Regions from separate parts of the Alteromonas sp. S005 genome, predicted to be linked through region 2. Evidence: predicted binding sites of a transcription regulator. Region 2 holds the regulator's gene; each other region holds the start of a gene.
What was found. The regulator sigma-54, encoded in region 2, starts transcription at its own class of promoters, with help from an activator protein. The targets are predictions, from matches to a motif close to GTTGGCACGNNNNTNGNNT.
Positions count from the first base shown of each region.

Region 1: a site for sigma-54 is predicted at 1,381-1,399, ahead of V7R55_RS00920 (DUF2726 domain-containing protein). Genes of this name have one in related genera too.
Region 3: a site for sigma-54 is predicted at 2,155-2,173, ahead of fliE (flagellar hook-basal body complex protein FliE). Genes of this name have one in related genera too.

Region 1 covers NZ_JAZETN010000001.1:220,655-224,825, reverse strand. The annotation lists gene V7R55_RS00930 (FAD-dependent oxidoreductase) at 1-606, shown strand, start outside; gene V7R55_RS00925 (hypothetical protein) at 922-1,344, shown strand; gene V7R55_RS00920 (DUF2726 domain-containing protein) at 1,553-2,140, shown strand; gene V7R55_RS00915 (5'-methylthioadenosine/adenosylhomocysteine nucleosidase) at 2,308-3,009, shown strand; gene V7R55_RS00910 (cobalamin biosynthesis protein CobD/CbiB) at 3,011-3,958, shown strand; gene V7R55_RS00905 (cobalamin-binding protein) at 3,955-4,171, shown strand, end outside.
Region 2 covers NZ_JAZETN010000005.1:20,291-24,461, forward strand. The annotation lists gene lptA (lipopolysaccharide transport periplasmic protein LptA) at 1-469, shown strand, start outside; gene lptB (LPS export ABC transporter ATP-binding protein) at 472-1,197, shown strand; gene V7R55_RS08110 (RNA polymerase factor sigma-54) at 1,271-2,752, shown strand; gene hpf (ribosome hibernation promoting factor) at 2,783-3,070, shown strand; gene ptsN (PTS IIA-like nitrogen regulatory protein PtsN) at 3,084-3,527, shown strand; gene rapZ (RNase adapter RapZ) at 3,611-4,171, shown strand, end outside.
Region 3 covers NZ_JAZETN010000002.1:279,625-283,795, reverse strand. The annotation lists gene fliG (flagellar motor switch protein FliG) at 1-33, opposite strand, end outside; gene fliF (flagellar basal-body MS-ring/collar protein FliF) at 46-1,740, opposite strand; gene fliE (flagellar hook-basal body complex protein FliE) at 1,753-2,088, opposite strand; gene V7R55_RS03795 (sigma-54-dependent transcriptional regulator) at 2,331-3,668, opposite strand; gene V7R55_RS03790 (sensor histidine kinase) at 3,685-4,171, opposite strand, start outside.

The sequences.
Region 1 (4,171 bases), on a different contig from region 2:
GTAATGGGTCTTGAAAAAGATCCTGCTGATTTTGTTGACATGAAAGGCAAGCGTGTTGTTGTGCTAGGTGGTGGTGATACCACCATGGACTGTGTACGCACCTCTATTCGTCAAGACGCTGCGCAAGTAACCTGTGCGTATCGTCGTGACGAAGAAAGTATGCCTGGTTCACGCCGCGAAGTGGTTAACGCTAAAGAAGAGGGTGTTGAGTTTAAATTCAACCTACAGCCTCTTGATATAGCCGTTGATGAAAACGGAAAAGCCTGTGGCGTGAAGTTCGTTAAAACCGAAATGGGGCCGCCAGATGTAAACGGTCGCCGCCGTCCTGTTGAAGTGGAAGGTTCTGAACACGTACTTGAAGCAGATGCAGTTATTATCGCATTTGGTTTCCAACCGAGTCCTGCACCATGGTTTGCCGATTTCGGCATTATGCTTGATGAGAAAGGTCGCGTGCGCGCGCCTTCGGCAGGTAAGTTTGCTTTCCAAACTTCACACCCACAAGTATTTGCTGGTGGTGATATGGTGCGTGGTAGTGACCTGGTTGTTACCGCTATCGATGAAGGCCGCAAAGCCGCAGAAGGAATTATGGACTACATCGGCGTGTAACCATCGCTAACAAGTCCTTTAACTAAAAGCTCGATAATTCTGCTATCGAGCTTTTTTTATTTAAAACTAAAAAGAAGCGATCACCGCAGAGAACATCATGAAATGGCGTATTAGCAACTTTTAACCGGCACACAGATTTGATACCAGCTGTCGACTACGCCTTATCTCAATTGAATACCGGTAGTAAAAGTTGTAAGCAACATACTAGAAACGTTGAAAGCATACGTTAATAGACCAAGGTTTAGTTGATGTACAAGAGCAACAGCTCTAGTATTTTAAACTCAAATAAAAACCAAATTGATCAAGAGCCTATATATGAAGAACTGGGATGTTAAAAGACTCGCTATGTATCTGACTTTATTTTCAGGCATCAGTGGCTTATCTCATGCTACCTATGCTGATAGCCTTTCGGTAGAGGCAACCTCAAAAGAAGGTCTTTCCGATAAACCCAGCATAGTGTCTTGCCCTTCAGAGTTTCAGCAGGTGAAAATTGCACAAGATGCCCGTCAATGCCAAGCCTTTGACGAACCATTAACGTCTGTCATGGTGTATCACTCACCCGCCACTCCCGAAGCCATGGTCAATCTCTATCAAGAGGCACACCCTGCGTTAAAAACCCACACACCGGTCAACGGTCGTACCCTATTGTCCTCTCAAGACAAAGCCGTAAGGGTTATCGTAAGCCCCGATAAGGCAGGTTCTCAAGTCGATATTTTGGTTACGTCAAACGCTAATTAAGCTCTATTTTTCAAAGCCAGTGTAAAACATACTCATGTTGGCATCTGGCTTGCAAATTCTTAGTAAACAACACGATGACAATGTCTGGCGTCATTTTTCTGACACCAACAAAGATATAGTTAGCAGGCTAGCTTACCTAAAACAAACTGGCACGACCTGATAACTCTACTGTCATTGGCTTTTATTTTTGATATTTGCGAGGGTTACGATGGAATTGGCAATTATTCTAATGATGTTACTTATTGTCGTTGCACTAGGTGCCATAAAATTGTCAGACGGTGGCGTCGCCTTTCCATTCAGGCGAAAGCCACAGTTATTTACGCCGGTGGAGCATACCTTTTTAAACCTTATCGAACAGGCCATGGGGCGTGAGTTTAGAATAGTGTGCCGCGTACGTCTTAATGACTTAGTATCAGTGCGTCAATCTGCCAAGAAAAAGACAGCGAGCCAAGCGCTTAGCAGAGCATCTAGCAGACAACTCGACTTTGTTCTGGTTGATAAACAAAATATGAGCCCTGTAATGGCTATCGATTTAGTTCACAGCCAAGGTAAAGAGGGATACAAAACACAAAAAGACTGGTTTGTTACGGGCGCCTTAGATGCTGCAGGACTTCCTCACGCTAGAATAAAAGTGAAATCTGGCTACACAGTTGATGATATCCGCGAGTGCTTGGAAAACAAACTTATTCCGTATCGCCGCTTACAGAATAAGATGGCACAATTACCAACGCACAACCCAGAGCCACCTAAGCGCCCTACTCGCCCGGTGCGTTCAAGCAGACCAGCGGCCGCCTGATAAGGTTAATACGAGCTTCCCCTAGCCTTTGTTACTTTGCTGTTTTCTTACTCTCAAATAGCAGTAACAAAGGCATTTTTCTGTCAGTTTCTCTATTTTCCTTATACAATTAGTGCATTCAACAGCGTATTCACGCGTTAAATTCCCTCAACACCGTCGGTAGAGTTATGAAAAAAATTGGTATTTTAGGTGCAATGGATGAAGAAGTTGCGCTACTTAAAGCATCGCTTTGGAACGTAAAAGAAACAAAGTGGAAACACCTTACTTTTTATGAAGGCACACTTAACGACATGGAAGTGGTGTTGGTTAAGTGCGGCATTGGTAAAGTGGCTGCTGCAATCGCTACGACTGTATTGATTGAGCAGTACGCTCCTGATGCAGTGGTCAATACGGGTTCTGCCGGTGGTTTCGATAAAAATCTGAATATTGGTGACTTAGTAATAGCAAGCCACGTTATTCACCACGATGCCGATCTAACCCATTTTGGTTACAAGCTTGGCCAATGTGCGGGGATGCCTGAAGATTTTCGCTGTGACACAACATTAATGGAAACAGCAAGCACCGCGGCGGCAGAAATTACCTCATTACAATCGACAACAGGTTTAATTTGCACTGGCGATGCATTTATCGGTAGCGATGAAGCGGTAGCGGAATTACGTGAAAACTTCCCAGACATGAAAGCAGTAGAAATGGAAGGTGCGGCTATTGGTCAAACCTGCCATATGCTCGACACACCGTTTCTAGTTATCCGCTCATTATCAGATATAGCGGGTAAGACATCATCAGTCAGCTTCAAAGAATATTTAGATACGGCTGCTAAGCATTCTGCACAGCTCGTTATGGCAATGATTCAGGCCCTCGCAAAATAAAATGACAGAGGTAATTAGCGACCCGCAATATCAGTCGCTATTGGTACTTTGGCTGGCTATTGCCGTAGATGCCTTGTGGCGCTGGCCCCAAAGTACTCACCCCCTAACACTTATGCGTTACCTTGTTTTGCAAATGGGGCGTAAAGTAGTGCCATCTCGCGATTTCGGTCCATCTCAGCACTACATTTCGGGTTCGTTAGCTGCATTGGTTCTACTTGCGCCTTTGGTAATTTGTGTTGCCATCTTAGTTTACATGGCGCAATACCCCGTTTTCTTTGAAGCGATTATTCTTGTCGCCCTGCTCGATTTTGGCTATCAGCGCCAGCAGTATAAAAAAGTGCTAGCAAGTGTAGGTAGAAACAAAAAGTCTCTTGCCCGAGAAATGGTCCAAACCATTACCGCAAGACAGTGTAACTCTCTGACAGACATTGGCATTGCTAAAGCTGCAATTGAGTCGCTTTGGCTTAAATTTCTTTACTTGTATTGCGGCGTTATTTTTTACTTTGTGGTGGCAGGGCCAATAGGCGCCTTAATCTACCGCTTACTTCTACTTACATCGTGGCAATGGCACTACCGTAACCCTTCTATGTCACTCTTTGCGAAGCCGGTTCGCAAATTGGTTTATTTGCTTACCCTTCCACCCGCTGCTATTGGCGGCCTTGTTACTTTGCTAGTTAGTCATCCTATAAAAGCGCTTCGTGCTATAAAACGTTCTCCTGAAAAAGATAAAACGTCGCTACTGCTAGCACTTTTGGGTGGTGTGTTAGATGTAAAGCTGGGGGGCCCAGCAATTTATGCAAACAGGAAAATTCGATATGCCCGCGTAGGAGGCGTAAATGAAGTCAAGTATTCCCACATGTTAAAAGCTAAAAGCACAGTTACTATGGCTATGGTGGCCACAAGCGCATTTGCATCATTAGCCTTGTTAATCATGGCCGTTGCTTTATGAGAGCATTACGCGTTCTAAGCGCTTTTTCTTTCATACTGCTTTGCTCAACATCGCTTTTTACACATGCTAATTTGGAGGGAGACGACACGGCCGGATTAAGGCTAATTACCAACGAAAATAAGCTTCCTTCTGCTGGTTTACCTGCGCAATCGGTGGCGGGCTCTTCTGGACTAAAAATAGTAAGCCTAGCACCACACCTTACAGAGTGGGCAT
Region 2 (4,171 bases):
AGATTTTTCACAGCCCATTAAAATAGGGTCAAATACCCAGTTTATTGATGGTAAAAACAAAACGGCTCTGTACAAGGAAGACGTGCTGATTACTCAAGGTTCACTCCTCATTGAAGCGGATGAAGTAGAAGTTATTGCTACTGATGGCAGCGGCCGAGAAATATTTATCGCCCGAGGGAACCCAGCAAGCTACTCTCAATCATTAGAAGACGGTACACCGGTATCAGCCAAAGCTAATGAAATTCGCTATGAGGTGGTTAATCGCACTATTTCTCTGGCGGGTAATGCCGAACTACAGCAAGATTCTAGTAAAGTACAAGGGGATAAAATTACGTTCGATATGATTACTGAACAATTGCTTGCAACAGGTGGCGCCGGTGAAAATGGTGAAGGTCGAGTAACAACAGTGTTTACTCCTGACACTATTCGTAAAACGTCGTCTAAGAAAGACAACGAGGGCAATGAATAGCAATGGCAACTTTGAGCGCTAAAAACCTTGCTAAATCGTATAAATCGCGACAAGTCGTTCGCGATGTGAGTCTTTCAGTTTCTACTGGGCAAATTGTCGGTCTTCTTGGCCCAAATGGTGCTGGTAAGACCACCACTTTTTACATGATTGTGGGCTTGGTCAACCTAGACAAAGGCAAGATTGAAATTGATGATAGTGAGCTTACTCATCAGCCAATGCATGAGCGCGCACGCCGCGGTATAGGCTACCTTCCGCAAGAAGCGTCAATTTTTAGAAAGCTTACGGTACATGAAAATATCATGGCCATTTTGCAAACCCGTAAAGATTTAAATTCACAACAGCAGGAAGAAGAAGCGGACGCACTACTTGATGAATTTAATATCAACCATATACGTAATAGTACGGGAATGAGTTTGTCAGGGGGAGAACGGCGTCGCGTAGAGATTGCTCGCGCTCTGGCAGCAAAACCACAATTTATTTTGTTAGACGAACCATTTGCCGGTGTTGATCCAATATCAGTTAATGATATAAAGAAGATAATACAGCATCTGCGAGATAGGGGTATTGGTATCCTTATCACGGACCATAACGTACGTGAAACATTGGATGTTTGCGAAAAAGCGTACATTGTGAGTCATGGCGAGCTTATTGCGCAAGGAACTGCGGAACAGGTTTTAAGTAATCAAAAAGTAAGGGACGTATACCTAGGCGAACAATTCAGGCTATAGTTAGTGTAACCGAATTGTCATTTTTCAGTTTCGCTCTGGTATATTTAATTTAGAGCATTTAAATAAGACGTAGATGAAACCATCTTTACAGCTAAAATTTAGCCAACAACTTACCATGACACCTCAGCTGCAGCAGGCTATTAAGCTGCTGCAGCTTTCTACGCTTGATCTCCAGCAAGAGATTCAAGAAGCGCTCGACTCTAATCCGCTTTTAGAAGTGGAAGAAGGTAGCGACGAGCCACAAGTAGAAAAGAACAATGTCGATAGTGACGATAGCGCTGCTGAAGCGACAGCTTCTGCATCAAGCGACACGCTAGAAGCAGGAGATGCACTGGAGAAGAACGACCTTCCCGATGAGCTGCCTATCGACAGCACCTGGGACGAGTACTACTCCGCCTCTTCTGCGCCTGCGCCTGGCCCGTCTAATGATGACGAACAAATCTTCCAAGGTGAAACTACCGAAGACATCCAAGAGCATTTGCTTTGGCAAATGCGCCTGACTCATTTTTCAGATACTGACCGCGCTATTGCCACAGCTATTATCGACTCAATTGACGAGTCGGGTTATCTAACCGTAACCCTTGACGATATCTTAGAAGCGGTTAATGACGATGACTTAGAAGAGCCTATCGAGATGGACGAAATCGAATGTGTGCTTAAGCGCATTCAGATGTTCGACCCCATTGGTTCGGGTTCCCGTAACCCTCAGGAATGTCTTATGGTGCAATTGCGCCAGTTCTCGGACGACACCCCTTGGCTCACTGAAGCAAAGCAGCTTATCGAGGAATATTCGGACTTACTGAGCAGTAAAGACTACCGCACGCTTATGCGTAAGAGCCGATTGAAAGAGGATCAGCTACGCGAAGCAATGCGTTTACTTCAAACCTTGAATCCTCGTCCAGGTAGTGCTTTAGTTACTAAAGAGCCTGAGTATGTCATACCTGATGTTTCAGTAACTAAGAAAAATGGCCGTTGGGTGGTTGAACTGAACCCTGACAGCCTGCCTAAACTAAGCGTAAACCAACAGTATGCTGCGATGAGTCGCCGTGCTAAGAACAGTAGCGATTCACAATTCATCCGCTCGCACATGCAAGAGGCTAAGTGGTTCATAAAGAGCCTTGAATCTCGTAACGATACCTTGATGAAGGTTGCAAATTGCATTGTGCAGCAACAAATGGGCTTTTTTGAGCACGGCCCGGAAATGATGAAACCAATGGTGCTAAATGATGTCGCAGAAATGGTAGATATGCACGAATCCACTATTTCACGTGTGACAACGCAAAAATACATGCATACGCCCCGTGGTATCTTCGAGTTGAAGTATTTCTTTTCAAGCCACGTTGCAACCGAGTCAGGTGGTGAATGTTCATCCACAGCGATTCGTGCATTGATCAAGAAGTTAGTGGCTGCGGAAAATCCTAGCAAGCCGCTAAGTGATAGCAAGATTGCTTCGTTGTTGGCCGAGCAAGGCATAAAAGTCGCTCGGCGAACAATAGCAAAATACCGGGAATCGTTATCGATCCCGCCGTCGAACCAACGCAAAAGCCTTATCTAACCGGGCTTAATAATATAAGGAAGACGAAATATGCAAATCAACCTTACTGGTCATCATGTCGAAATCACCGACTCTTTGCGTAATTATGTCGATACGAAGTTCAGCAAACTTGAACGTCACTTTGATCACATTTCTAATGTGCATGTCATCCTGAACGTTGAAAAATTAAATCAAAAAGCTGAAGCGACTGTTCATTTAAGTGGCGCTGAAGTATTCGCATCCTCAGAAAATACCGACATGTATGCGGCGATTGACAGCATGGTTGATAAACTCGACCGGCAGGTAATCAAGCATAAGGAAAAACTGAAAAAACATTAGTAGTTAATTAAGCATGGATATACAAGCCATCGTAAGTCTGGACCGCACCGAGTGTGCGGTTCAGTGTAATAGTAAAAAGCGAATTCTTGAGATCATCGCTGATATCGCTGCCAAGCATAACGATAACATCGACCAGGCAACGGTTCTAAATAGCTTGATGGCTCGAGAACGTATGGGTAGTACGGGTATTGGAAACGGCATAGCACTGCCTCACGGTCGCCTGGCTGGCCTTGATAAGGTGATAGCAATTGTTGTAACCAGCACGCCTGCTATCAACTTCGATGCCCTAGATGAAAAGCCTGTAGATATTTTTTTTGCACTTCTCGTTCCCGAAGAGCAAACCGAAGGACACCTTCAAACATTAGCTACCGTTGCTGGCAAGCTAAGCGACAAAGAAACCATTAAAACAATACGACGTGCAACAAACAGCGACGAAATTATTTCTGCATTAAGTTAGACAATAAGCGCTTAAACATTATAGGCAGGCGCTTAAATCAACAACGCGTATGTGATGAAACCAGAATATAAGGGAGAGTTTAGGTGAAGCTGATCATAATCAGTGGTCGTTCAGGGTCTGGTAAGTCTGTCGCACTTCGCGCATTAGAAGACTTAGGTTATTACTGTGTTGATAATATCCCAGTTAATTTGCTTCCTACCCTTACCCATACTGTTGTTGATGAATACGATCAAGTTGCGGTAAGTATTGACGTAAGAAACTTACCCAAAAATCCTGATGATTTGGTAGAGATTCTAGACTACCTGCCTTCTTCTTGGTCTATGACTATAGTGTACATCGACGCAAGCGATGATGTACTGGTTAAGCGGTTTAGCGAAACGCGCCGTCTTCACCCTTTAGCCAAGCTAAATAAGTCTCTCTCAGAAGCTATTAGAGCAGAGTCTGCGCTGCTCGCTCCTATTACTGAGCGCGCTGATTTGTACTTAGATACAGACAAGCTAACAATACACCAACTCGCAGAGCTGATCCGAGAACGTATCCTAGGTAAAAAGAGCTCTCGCCTTGTACTGGTGTTTGAGTCATTTGGCTTTAAACATGGCATACCCAAAGATGCCGATTATGTTTTTGATGCGCGCTTTCTACCA
Region 3 (4,171 bases), on a different contig from region 2:
CGGTTCTTCAACATTGGCAAGTTCTTCAGCCATAATCTTATCTCACTACTCGTCTTGCATTAACCAGCCTTTCACTACTTGGGCTGATAATTCTGGTTCATTGGCCACTAGGGCGCGTACGGCTTTAAGTACATCTTCGTCTTTGTGTAAGTCAGGCAGCATAAGTGAGCCATCTGGCGCAAAGCCTACCTGTCCTTCGTCAAAGTCAGACGTTAGCATGCTAATTGTGTCATCGCCTAAATCTAAGCCTTCATCTGCGTCAAACTCATCTGCCTCGTTAGATTCATCTGGGTTGATAAGACGACGCAGCATAGGTCTGATTACAAAGATGATAAGTACTATTATAACCAAGCCACCAACAACTAGCTTAAGAATTGGCAAAAAGCCTGGCTGTTCCCACAAAGGCGCATCTTCAATTTCACCTGAATCCATACGAGTAAAGGGTACGCTAACCACTTCTAGCGAGTCGCCGCGGGTTACGTCAAAGCCAATACCGCCCTGCAATAGTCTGCGGATATTAAGAATTTCTTCTTGTTTGCGTGGCGTTGGCGTTATAGCGCCGTCTTCGCCTGCAACCTGGGTGTAGTCTACAGCTACTGACACACTCAGCCTGCGAATAACTCCTGTTTGTTTTTTAGTATGGCTAATGGTGGTATCAAGCTCGTAGTTGCGCGTTGATTCTTTTGCCGTGCGTCCAGGCATGGTTTGTTGACTGCCGCCCACAGCATTCTCTGGAATATTAGAATCTAACGGGGGCTGATTAGATAATGCGCCAGGAATACCGCCAACGCCGCCACCTACGCTATTCTCTTCCATGATCATTTCGCTGCGCACCGCAGGTAAATCAGGGTTGTAGCTGCGCTGAGTTTGCTCCATTGCCGTGAAGTCCATGGTGACATCAGCTTGCGCCGTGTAGTTACCTATGCCCAATACTGGAATCAATATAGCGTCAATTTTTTCTAGATACTCTTGCTCGCGCTGGCGCTCAATTTCGTATTCTTTCCTTGCGCGGGCACTCATTGAATCTTGAGAGCCTGAGTTAAGCAGACGACCATTGCTGTCAGTTACCGTTACTTTAGACGGCTCCATGTTTTGTACTGCTGATGCCACGATATCGACAACAGCATCAACCTCTTCACCTGCAATCACAGCACCGCGCTTAGCCGTTAGCACAACGGTTGCCGACGCTTTTTTCTCTCTGCGTGCAAACACATTTTCTTTTGGCATCGCCAGCAATACTCTGGCTTTTTGAATACTTGCGATATCTTCGATGGTCGAGGCAATCTGTTGTTCACGCGCATGTTTAAGACGTTCCATCTCTACACGCTGGCTTACACCAAACCCCATGTCCTGCATGATGATATCGGTACCTGCATCCGAGGTTTTAGTTAACCCTTGGCGTGTCATACCTAGGCGGATATTTTGGAACTCGTCACTTCTTACATAAACAGTATTGCCTTCAAGCTTATAATCGATTTGGTTTGCATCCATATAATCGAGGGTTTCGATAAGCTCTTGGGTTTCCATCTTAGCAAGGGGGCGATAATCAGGCTCTTGTGACCAAATAAGGATGAAAATAGCAATAGCCACACAAATAACCAAAACAACCACAAGGGCCATTTGGCGCATCATATCTGCGCTACCTAACGTATCCATGAAACCAGATTTATTCTCTGGCTCATTGTCCGCTGTTTGATTTTGATCAGGAACCGTAAGGTTTGTACCTGTTGCTTCAGCCATAACCTACTCCACCTATACCGGCATATTCATTATTGTTTTATAGGCTTCAAGTACTTTGTTACGTACCTGAACAGTAGCTTCAAAAGCAATGCCAGACTTTTCTTTCGCTAACATGACTTGGGCTAAGCTTAGACTTGGGTCGCCCATTTCAAAGCGCTGTTGAGCATCTTTTGATTCAAGCTGCATACCGTTTACACCGTCAACCGCGTTCTTAAGCATGGTCGAGAAATCGCTTGCAGAGCTGTTTATTTCAGTAAGCGATTGCTGCTGAGGCTCGTTAACTTGAAGACGAGTTTGCCCTATCATGTTTTGCATTTCTTGATACAAACTATTGGCTTTAACGTCCATACCCACTCCTAGCGTTTCTTTAAAAACCGCCTGAACAACGGCGAATAACTAATTATATGAGTGATTTAGCAAGGGGCTTGCCAACTTTAAAACCCCATACATATCAACATGATAAGAGTCAAAAACGGAAGAAAGCCAAATTTATGGCGTTTGATTTGATGGGAGCAACAAAAAACCGCCGCCTTCTTTACTACAGAGGCGACGGATAACGGGGATGAAAAGAGAGGTTCAAAACAGCAGTATTAAGCCGGTACTTCAATGCCGTCTTCACGCATGCGCGCTAGTTTATAACGAAGGGTTCTAGGGCTAATGCCAAGTTTTTCCGCAACGTCCTTACGTTTACCATTGCACGAGACTAATGTATCAAGAATAATTTGGTGCTCCTGATAGCGAAGTTCTGAGCCCAATTTGTTGTCTTCAACCTGCTCTTGAGTAACTTCAAGCGGGGCCGACATGTCTTCGTCAATCATTAGATCGCTTGCATCTATTTCATTGTTTTCACAAAGAATAAGTGCTCGCTGAACCACATTCTCTAACTCTCGAACATTTCCTGGCCAGCTGTATTGCGACAATTTATTGCGTGCTGCAGCACTTAACCTGATTGTTCCTAGACCCTGTGAACTTGCGTGACGCTGAACAAGATGCTCTGCAAGTGGTACGATATCGCCTGGGCGTTCCGATAGAGGACGCCATTCAATAGGAAAAACGTTTAAGCGGTAGTATAAGTCTTCTCTGAACTCACCTGCATCTACTGCTTTTCTTAGATCTCGGTTACTCGTTGCAATAACTCGCACATTAAGTTTAACGTTTTTTCGGCCGCCAAGACGCTCTACTTCACGCTCTTGCAGCACGCGCAGTAATTTAGCCTGAAGCGCTAAATCCATCTCAGTTATTTCATCAAGTAACAGGGTGCCATCTTGAGCTTGTTCAAACTTACCCGGACAAGCCTGAATAGCGCCGGTAAAGGCCCCTTTTTCGTAACCAAACAAAGTGGCTTCCAACATATTTTCTGGAATAGCAGCACAGTTGATGGCAACAAAAGGCGCATCGCTTCGCGGTGACTGGTCGTGAATATAGCGAGATAGCACTTCTTTACCCGATCCACTTGGGCCCATAACCATAACGGTAGCTTCAGACTTCGCCACTTTCCGCGAAAGCTCAAGTAGCTTCAAACTTGAAGGGTCAGCTACGATTGGCGTACGTGATTCAATTTTTTGTGCAGGCGCGTAGCGCCCCACTAAGTTAAGTAATACTTCTGGCGCAAAAGGCTTTGAAAGGTAGTCAGTTGCACCATCACGCATCGCTTGTACCGCATCATTAATGGTGGCGTAGGCCGTCATTAACAACACAGGCATATTCGGGAATTTAGCTTTAATACTTTTTAGCAGCGTTAAGCCACTCATTTCGCCCATTTGTATATCGCTAACCACTAGGTCCACATTCTGTGACGATAGCATCATCAATGCTTGCTCCGCGCAATCGGCAGCAACCACGTCATAGTTACCTAGCAAAAGAGTGTCTAGGAGCGCCTCGCGTAAACCCGCGTCATCTTCAACAATTAGTATGGTAGTTTTAGACATTATTCTCTCCTATGACTTACGCGACATGAGTCAATGTTTGTGAAGTTTTAGCATGCGCCGAGCACGGTAATGACACGCTAAAGCAAGCCCCACCTTCTGGTACGTCAATGATGTTAAGTGAACCGCTGTGCGCATTTACCACTGACTTCACTACCGCAAGACCTAAACCTGTACCATGCGTTTTTGTTGTAAAAAACGGTTCAAAAATTTTGCCTTTTAGACTCTCTGGAACCCCAGGGCCTTTGTCGACCACAGATACATGTAAACGGTGATCACTCACTGTTGCCTGTACGTGCACACGCTCTCCTTTGGGAGTAACTTGGCTTGCATTATGGATAAGGTTTAGCAACGCGCCTTGGAGTGCTGTGAGGTTACCCGTGATAGAAAGATCTTGTTCAAATCCTGAAAACGTTAACGTCTGCTGCGCTTGGGCTACCATGCTATGGGCACTACCCTCTATCGAGGAAAACAGCTCACCTAAACTGATCTGGCTGACCACCTGC